Regions from separate parts of the Kitasatospora sp. NPDC049285 genome, predicted to be linked through region 1. Evidence: riboswitches for the same ligand, from Rfam matches in the RefSeq annotation. Region 1 holds a riboswitch; the other holds the start of a gene.
What was found. Region 1 has a riboswitch for S-adenosylmethionine ahead of AB0K51_RS21670 (putative leader peptide). Riboswitches for the same ligand answer to the same signal wherever they lie in the genome.

Region 1 (4,202 bases):
CGGCACGAGGATGAACCCGTCGGCCGCGTCGGTCTGCACGAACTCGTCGATCTCGGCGGCCACCCGGGCCGGGCTGCCGACGAAGGTCTGCCGCCCGGTCACCTCGATGACCAGTTCGCGGATGGACAGCCGCTTCGCCTCGGCGAGCGCCCGCCACTCGGCGGCGACCGCGAACGGGTCCCGGTGGGCGCGCACCGCCGCCCGGCCCTGGACGACGGTGTGCTCGCCGGGCAGCGGGTCGACGTCCGGCAGCGGGCCGTCCGGGTCGTAGGCGCTCAGGTCGCGGTTCCAGACCTGCTCCAGCGTGCGGAGGGCGGTCTGCCCGCTGACCTGCTGACGGCGGATCAGCTCGGCCTTCTCCCGGGCGTCGGCGTCGCTGTCGCCGAGCACGAAGGTCACCCCGGGCAGGATCTTCAGATCGTCCCGCTCGCGGCCGTACTTCGCCAGCCGGTCCTTGACGTCGGTGTAGAACGCCCGGCCCGCCTCCAGGGTGCCGTGCCGGGAGAAGATGGCGTCGGCCGCCGACGCGGCGAACTCCCGGCCCTCCTCGGAGTCGCCGGCCTGGAAGACGACGGGGCGCCCCTGCGGGCTGCGCGGCACGTCGAACCGCCCGGAGATGTCGAACTGGCTGACGCGGTGGGCGAACCGGCCCGGGTCCGGCTCGCCCAGGAAGACGCCGGACGCCCGGTCCGCGACGATCTCGTCGCCGCGCCAGGAGTCGAACAGCACCCCGGCCGCGGTGAGGAACTGGCGCGCCCGCTCGTAGCGGTCCTCCTGGGCGAGGAAGCCGCCGCGCCGGAAGTTCTCGCCGGTGAAGGCGTCCCAGGAGGTCACCACGTTCCACGCGGCGCGACCCGCCGACAGGTGGTCCAGCGAGGCGAACTGCCGTGCCACCTCGTACGGTTCGTTGAAGGTGGAGTTGATCGTCCCGGCCAGGCCGAGCCGGTCGGTGACGGCGGCCAGCGCGGCCAGCACGGTGAAGGTGTCGGGCCGCCCGACCACGTCCAGGTCGTAGATCTCGCCGTTCTGCTCGCGCAGCCGCAGGCCCTCGGCGAGGAAGAGGAAGTCGAACCTGGCGCGCTCCGCCGTCCGCGCGAAGTGGACGAAGGAGGAGAAGTCGATCTGGCTGCCGGCCGCCGGATCGCTCCACACGGTGGTGTTGTTGACGCCGGGGAAGTGCGCGGCGAGGTGGATCTGCTTGACGGGCTTGCTCATGGCGGTGCGGTCCTTCCGGCTCAGACGAGGGCGCCGGCGGCGGGCGCGGCGTAGCGGTTGGCGGGGCGGGGCAGGCCGAGCAGCCCGCGCAGGGTCGACGCCTCGTAGGCGGTGCGGAACAGCCCGCGGCGCTGGAGCTCCGGCACCAGGGCGCGGGTGATCTGCTCCAGGTCGTGCGGGAGCGTGCCGGGCCGCAGCCGGAACCCGGTCAGCCCGGCCTGCTGCCACTCCCGCAGCAGGTCGGCGAGGGCGGCGGGCGTGCCGGCGAAGATCCGGGCGTCGCTGCCGTACGCCTCGCCCGCGCGCTCGTCCAGCCGCGCCAGGCGGTCGGCGGCGGCGCCCGGCTCCGGATCGAGGAAGACCACCAGGTCGCCGAAGACGTGCACCGTCTCCTCGGCGCGCCCCGCGGCGGCCTGCGCGGTGCGGATCTCCGCGACGATCGCGCGGGCGTCCGCCGCGTCGGCGGGCGTGACGAACGCCAGGTCCGCCGAGCGGCCGGCCAGCCGGTACGGCTCGCCCCGGTGCGCCAACGCCGCGACGAGCGGCTGGCCCTGCGGCGGACGCGGCGTGATGGAGGGCCCCCGCACGCTGAACCGGCTGCCCTCGAAGTCGATGTAGTGGAGCTTCGCGCGGTCGACGAACCGGCCGCTCGCGACGTCGCGGATCTCCGCGTCGTCCTCCCAGCTGTCCCACAGGCGCCGCAGCACCTCCACGTAGTCCTCCGCCTCGCCGAAGGACTCCCGCAGGGCGGCCAGGCCGGCCGGCGAGTCCAACTCCTCCAGCCGCAGGCCCGGCGCGGGCCGGCGGCCGAAGTGCGCGGCCTCGTCGGAACGCCCGGACACCTTCACCCGGACACCCGCCCGGCCCCCGCTGACGTGGTCGAGCGTCGCGACCGCCTTGGACAGGTGGAACGGCTCGGTGTGGGTGACCACCGCGGTCGGCACCAGCCCGACGTGCCGGGTCAGCGGTGCGACGCGGGAGGCGATCAGCACCGCGTCCAGCCGGCCCCGCACCTGGTCGGTCCGCCGGTCCGGCTCGAACGGGTGGGTGGACTGCAGACTCAACGCGTCCTCGAGGGTGACCAGGTCCAGCAGGCCGCGCTCGGCCTCGGCGACCAGGTCGGCCCAGTACCGGGCGGTGAACAACTCCTCGGTCCTGGCACCGGGTTCGCGCCACGCGGCGGGGTGCCAGCCGGCGCCGTCCAGCGCGACGGCCAGGTGCAGGGGTACGGGGGAATCGGGCATGGCGGGACCGCCTCCGGTTCGGGGGGAAGGGACGTCGAGGGTGCGTCACACCGCGCGCACGGACGCCGGCCACGGGCCGGCGCGGAAGTGGCGGACACGGTGACGCGGGGTCAGACGACAGGCGTAGGGCGGCGCGGGGCCGGGTGACGCGGCGTCAGGCGGCGCGGTACGGCGTGCCGCGACGCGCGACGGCGTGCGGCGTCGCCGGACACAGCGCGGTGGACACGCGCTGCAGATCGATGTGCAGCCGCGCGTACGTCGTGGTGACCCGGCAGCGGGCCTTCACGGTGACGACCGCCATGGGCCTGGACATCTCCCGCACCGCCGCCACCTCCGTCCCGACCGGTTCGCACCGCTTCGAGCTCGCGCTTGCGGCACCGTTCTCGGCACCGCCGGGTCGTCACCTGGAGCACCCCGCCGCGCGGGAGGGTTGCCGGTCAGCAAGCCAGGGCTCGTCGCTGACACTCATGACCTGGCTGCACCGTAACCCGCCACCGGCGTCCGGCACAATCCCGTCGGACACCCACCGGACGGGCCCGCCTGACGGGCCGTCGGCCGGGCCCGGTGGGTGCGACCGGGCGCCGCCGGTAAGCCGACACGGCCCCGTAACGAGGGCGCAGCGGTCCCGTCGCATCGCCCGCCTACTGTGGTGGCCGACGACATCCCCGGCCTCAGGAGGACCGTGCACCGTCCGGCCGCCGCCCCGCCACCCGCCTGGCTCGCCCACGTCACACGCCGTCAGCCGGGCCCGATCCCCTGGGCGGCGATGGCCCGCGGCACGCTCGGCTCCGGGCCGCTGCTCGCGCTCGGCGTCGCCACCGACCGGCACGGCGCGGGCGTGCTCGCCGGACTCGGCGCCATGTTCGCCTCCATCAACGACCGCCCCGGCACCCGGCGCACCGGGCTCCCGCACATCGGGCTGCCCGCGCTGGCCGGCGCCGCCGGGCTGCTGCTCGGCCGCGCCGACGGGTGGCCGGCCGTGGCGCTGCTGGCCGTCGTCGGCCTGGTCTCCGGGGCGATCAGCGTCCGCGGCCCGGTCAGCTCGGCCGCCGCGGTCCAACTGCTGGTGCTCACCGCCGTCGGCGGCGGCATGCCGCTCGCCATGCCGGGTCCGGTGAAGGCGGCCTGCTACCTGGCCGGCGCCGGCTGGATCCTGCTGCTGCGCCTCCTGCACCCGCGGCGCGGCGGGCCCACCGGTCCGCGCCACGGCGAACGCCTGCTGGTGGCCGCCGTGTTCGACGCGCTGGCCGACGCGCTCGACGCCGTCGGCACCCCCGCCGCCGAACCGGCCCGGCGGCGGCTCACCGCGGCCCTCGACCGCGCCGACGAGGCGCTGCGGCTGCGCCTGCTGGTGCGGCTGCGGCACACCGGCGCGGACGACCGGCTCGCGGCCCGCGCCGCCGCCGCGTCCGCCCTGTGCGAGGCCGGCGTCGCCCTGCTGTGGGAGGCCGCACCGCTGCCCGCCCGGATCAGCGTCGGCCCGCGCCGCCTCGCCGCCGCCGTCCGCGACGACGGCCCGCCCGGCCCGCTGCCCGCCCCCGCCCCCGGCACCCCGGCCCGCCTCGCCTTCGACCGGGCGGTCCTGGCCGCGGGCGTCGCCTTCGCCACCCGACCCGGTGCCGGACGGCGCACCGCGCTCCGACTCCGGACGGGCGAGGCGGGGGCGACGGGTGGGCCGGTGCGGCTGCGCGGGTCCCGGGCGAGCGGCCCGGCCGGGCGGGAGTACGGGGTGCGGGTGGCGGC
Region 2 (4,202 bases), on a different contig from region 1:
CCTACGGCTACGCGGTGGCCGAGGCGCACACCCCCGACGCCATGCGCGCGCTGGTCGGCGCCTCCGGCGCGATCGCCGGGGTGCTCGGCGCGTACCTGCGGCTCTATCCGAAGGCCCGGGTGACCACCCTGGTGCCGATCCTGCTCTTCCTGCCGCTGCGCTTCCCCGCCTGGCTGGTGCTCGGCCTGTGGTTCGCCCTGCAGTGGTGGTCCGTCAGTTCCGGCGGCACCGGGGTCGCCTACCTGGTCCACGTGATCGGATTCGCCACCGGCTGGCTGTTCGCCTGGGCCGCCCGTCCGGCGGGGGATACCCTGGGCGCACCTTCTCGAACAGGAGTTGCTCAGTGATCACCGCGATCGTCCTCATCAACACCAGCGTCGACCGGATCCCCGAAATCGCCGAGGCGATCGCCGCCATCGAGGGCGTCACCGAGGTCTACTCCGTGACCGGCACCTACAACCTGATCGCCATGGTCCGGGTACGCGGCCACGAGGACCTGGCCGAGGTGATCCCCGGCCGTCTGAACAAGATCCCCGGCGTGATCGACACCGAGACCCACATCGCCTTCCGCACCTACTCCCAGCACGACCTGGAGGCGGCCTTCTCGCTCGGCCTGGACGAGTAGCGGCCGCCTCCCCGGGCGGGCTCAGCGCTGGCGGCCCCGGTCGATCTCCGCGGCCGCCACGCAGCGCCCGCCCTCGTTGCGGTAGCTCCACTTCGCGCCGTCGGTGACCAGCTCCCGAACGGCCGTCAGGAACCGCTCCAGGTGCTCCTCCGGGGTGCCCGCGCCGAAGCTCACCCGGATCGCGTTCAGGCTGCGCTCCCCCGGCAGCGAGGGCTCCGGCGCGCCGCACTCGCTCGGCGCGGCCTCCTCGCCCCCGAGCAGGGTGCGCACCAGCGGGTGCGCGCAGAACAGCCCGTCCCGCACCCCGATCCCGTACTCGGCGGAGAGCGCCGCCGAGAAGTGCGAGCTGTTCCAGCCCTGCACCACGAAGGACACCACGCCGACCCGGTCCGCCTCGGCGCCGAACAGGCTGAGCACCCGCACCTCGGGGATCGCGGCCAGACCCGCCGTCAGCTTCGCCACCAGCGCCCGCTCGCGGGCCTCCAGCGCGTCGAACCCCGCCTCGGTCAGCGCCCGGCAGGCCGAGGCCACCGCGTACGCCCCGATCACGTTCGGCGAGCCCGCCTCGTGCCGCGCCGGGCCGGTGTGCCACTCGACCGCCACCGAGCCGTCCAGCTCCCGCGCCACCGTCCGGCTCGCCCCGCCGCCGGCCAGGTACGGCTCCGCCGCGTCCAGCCAGTCGGAGCGGCCCGCCAGCACGCCGGCGCCGAACGGCGCGTACAGCTTGTGCCCGGAGAACGCCACCCAGTCGACGTCCAACTCCCGCACCGAGAGCCGGTGGTGCGGCGCCAGCTGGGCCGCGTCCAGCACCACCCGGGCGCCGTACCGGTGGGCGACCTCGGTCAGCTCGCGCACCGGCCACAGCTCGCCGGTGACGTTCGACGCCCCGGTCACGCAGAACAGCTTCGGCCCGTCCGCCGCGCCCAGCAGCGCCTCCTCCAGCGCCGCCACCGCCTCCGCGTGCGAGCGCGGCGCCCGCAGGTAACGCACCGTCAGGCCCTCCCGCCGCCAGGGCAGCAGCGAGGCGTGGTGCTCCGTCTCGAACGCGAACACCTCGGTCCCGGCCGGCACCGCGCCCGCCAGCAGGTTCAGCGAGTCGGTGGTCGCCCGGGTGAACACCACCTGGTCGCCGTCCCGCAGCTCCAGGAACTCCGCCACCGTCCGCCGGCTCTGCTCGAACAGGTCGGTCGACAGCTGCGACAGGTACCCGGCCCCGCGGTGCACCGAACCGTAGTACGGCGCGTACGCCGCCACGTCGTCCCAGACCCGCTGCAGGGCCGGCGCGCTCGCCGCGTAGTCCAGCGCCGCGTAGGTGACCTTCGCCCCCGACGCCAGCGGAACCTCGACGTCATGCCCCAGCACGGCCAGCGGCGCACAGATCTCGGTGGTCACGGACATGGATGCACTCCTCCACGGGGTGAGGACCCCGGGGTGCATCGACCGGTGGTCCGCGCTTGCCGCACGGACTGATCGCCGCACGGCCCGGTCCTCACCCAGGGCACCCCGCCACGGACGGAGGGTTGCCGGACAGCAAGCTGGGGCTTGTCGCTGCCACTCATGACCTGCGGTCAGCCTACACGAGGCCTCGATCGTCTCAAGCCCCGTCCACCCCTCGGACAACCTGTGCCCCGTCAGGGGCGCGGGGAACTGCGCGAGCGGCCATGCACCTACCGCCAGGTCGCGCTCCCACGTGCAACTCCCCGCCCACATCGCGACCTTGCTGGTGGGCGCCTTCCGCTTCTCGCAGTTCCCCGAGCCCCTGCATGTCCTCCCTACTGTGTCGCCTCGGCCCACCGCTTCAGCAGCTCCGCCGCCGCCCCCGAATCGATCGCGGCCGCGGCTCGCTCCATCCCCGCCGCCAGCTGCTCGGCCAGCGGCGCATCCCCCAGCTCCAACGCCACCAGCGCGGACGCCGTGTTGAGCAGCACCGCGTCCCGGACCGGCCCGCGTTCGCCCGCCAGCACCCGGCGGGCGACCGCCGCGTTGAACTCGGCGTCGGCCCCGCGCAGCGCCTCGATGCCCACCAGCTCGATGCCCACGTCCCGCGGGTCGAACTGAGTCTCCGTCACCTCGCCGTCGCGCACGATCCACACGTGCGAGGTGGTGGTGATGGTCAGCTCGTCCAGGCCGTCGTCGCCGCGGAACACCAGCGCCGTCGCGCCGCGCCGCGCCAGCACCCCGGCGATCAGGCCGGCCAGCCGGGTGTCGAAGCACCCGATGGCGTGCGAGGTGACCTTGGCCGGGTTGGTCAGCGGGCCGAGGATGTTGAAGACCGTCGGCACCGCCAACTCGCCGCGCGCCTGCGCGGTGTGCCGCATCGAGGGGTGGAACTTCGCCGCGAAGCAGAAGGTCAGCCCGACCTCCTCGGCGACCTCCGCGACCCGGGCCGGCGCCAGGTCCAGGTTGATGCCGAGCCGGCCCAGCACGTCGGAGGAGCCGGAGGCCGAGGACGCGGCCCGGTTCCCGTGCTTGACCACCTTCGCGCCGGCCGCGGCCGCCACGATCGCCGACATGGTGGAGATGTTGACGGTCTTCGCCCGGTCGCCGCCGGTGCCGACGATGTCGACCGCGGGGCCGGGGATCTCGAGCGGCTCGGCGTGCGCGTACATCGTCTCGACCAGACCGGAGATCTCCTCGACGGTCTCGCCCTTGGCGCGCAGCGCGATGGTGAAGCCCGCGACCTGGACCGGGGTGGCCTCGCCGCTCATGATGCGGTCCATCGCCCAGGCGGTGTCGGCCTGGGTGAGGTCGTCGCCCTTCAGCAGCGAGGTCAGCAGGTCGGGCCAGGTGCGGACCACCTGCGCGGGGTCGCTACCGCCGTTCGCAGAGTGCACGTTCACCATGGCCGTCTCCAGCTCTCATCTCGTGTACCGGCGGCCCGCGGGCGGCCGGAAGGGATGGAGTCAGCCTATCGAGGGAGCGGGGACGGCCGCCCTGGGTTGCCGTCCCCTTCTCTCCAGTTGAGACGCCCCGGTGGGGACGGTCAGCGCCCGGCCGGGGTCCGCCGCGCGAGCCGGGCCCGCAGCAGGGTGGCCGACGCGTCGACCAGCGCGACCGGGTCCACCGGGTGGGAGACCGCCGCGTCGGCGCGGCTCCACGCGGCGAGCCAGGAGTCCTGCGGGCGGCCGATCACCACCAGCACCGGCGGGCAGCCGTAGATCTCGTCCTTCAACTGGCGGGTGAGACCGAGCCCGCCGATCGGGACGGCCTCGCCGTCCAGCACGCACAGGTCGATGCCGCCCTTCTCCAGGGCCCGCAGCACCGCGGCGGCGGTGGCGCACTCGAGGTACTCGACCGCGGGGAGGTCCGCGGCGGGCCGGCGGCCGAGCGCGAGGGTCACCTGCTCGCGCGTGTTGCGGTCGTCGCTGTAGACGAGAACGGTGAGCGTCTCGTCGGAATGCTGCGCCATGGCCCCTGCTCCCTGGTGCTCGTCCTCTTATATGTGTCCCCGGCCGAACGGCCCAGTGTGACCCGGGCCACGTCCACTCCGGATGCTACTCCCGCGCACCCCTCCTGAAGAGACCCCGGCGCGATCTCGCTCAAGGCGCCGCGCCCGGAGCTCACCCTCGCGGCCTAC

Region 2: it holds a riboswitch for S-adenosylmethionine, as region 1 does, so the genes downstream of both, AB0K51_RS02655 (aminotransferase class V-fold PLP-dependent enzyme) here and AB0K51_RS21670 (putative leader peptide) in region 1, are expected to answer to the same signal.

Annotation. Positions count from the first base shown of each region.
Region 1 is NZ_JBFAQR010000034.1:40,327-44,528, reverse strand. It holds gene AB0K51_RS21680 (NtaA/DmoA family FMN-dependent monooxygenase) at 1-1,215, opposite strand, end outside; gene AB0K51_RS21675 (LLM class flavin-dependent oxidoreductase) at 1,236-2,459, opposite strand; gene AB0K51_RS21670 (putative leader peptide) at 2,614-2,760, opposite strand; SAM riboswitch class IV at 2,820-2,932, opposite strand; gene AB0K51_RS21665 (FUSC family protein) at 3,142-4,202, shown strand, end outside.
Region 2 is NZ_JBFAQR010000002.1:191,257-195,458, reverse strand. It holds gene AB0K51_RS02665 (rhomboid family intramembrane serine protease) at 1-347, shown strand, start outside; gene AB0K51_RS02660 (Lrp/AsnC ligand binding domain-containing protein) at 344-625, shown strand; gene AB0K51_RS02655 (aminotransferase class V-fold PLP-dependent enzyme) at 647-2,023, opposite strand; SAM riboswitch class IV at 2,071-2,188, opposite strand; gene trpD (anthranilate phosphoribosyltransferase) at 2,398-3,468, opposite strand; gene AB0K51_RS02645 (hypothetical protein) at 3,609-4,034, opposite strand.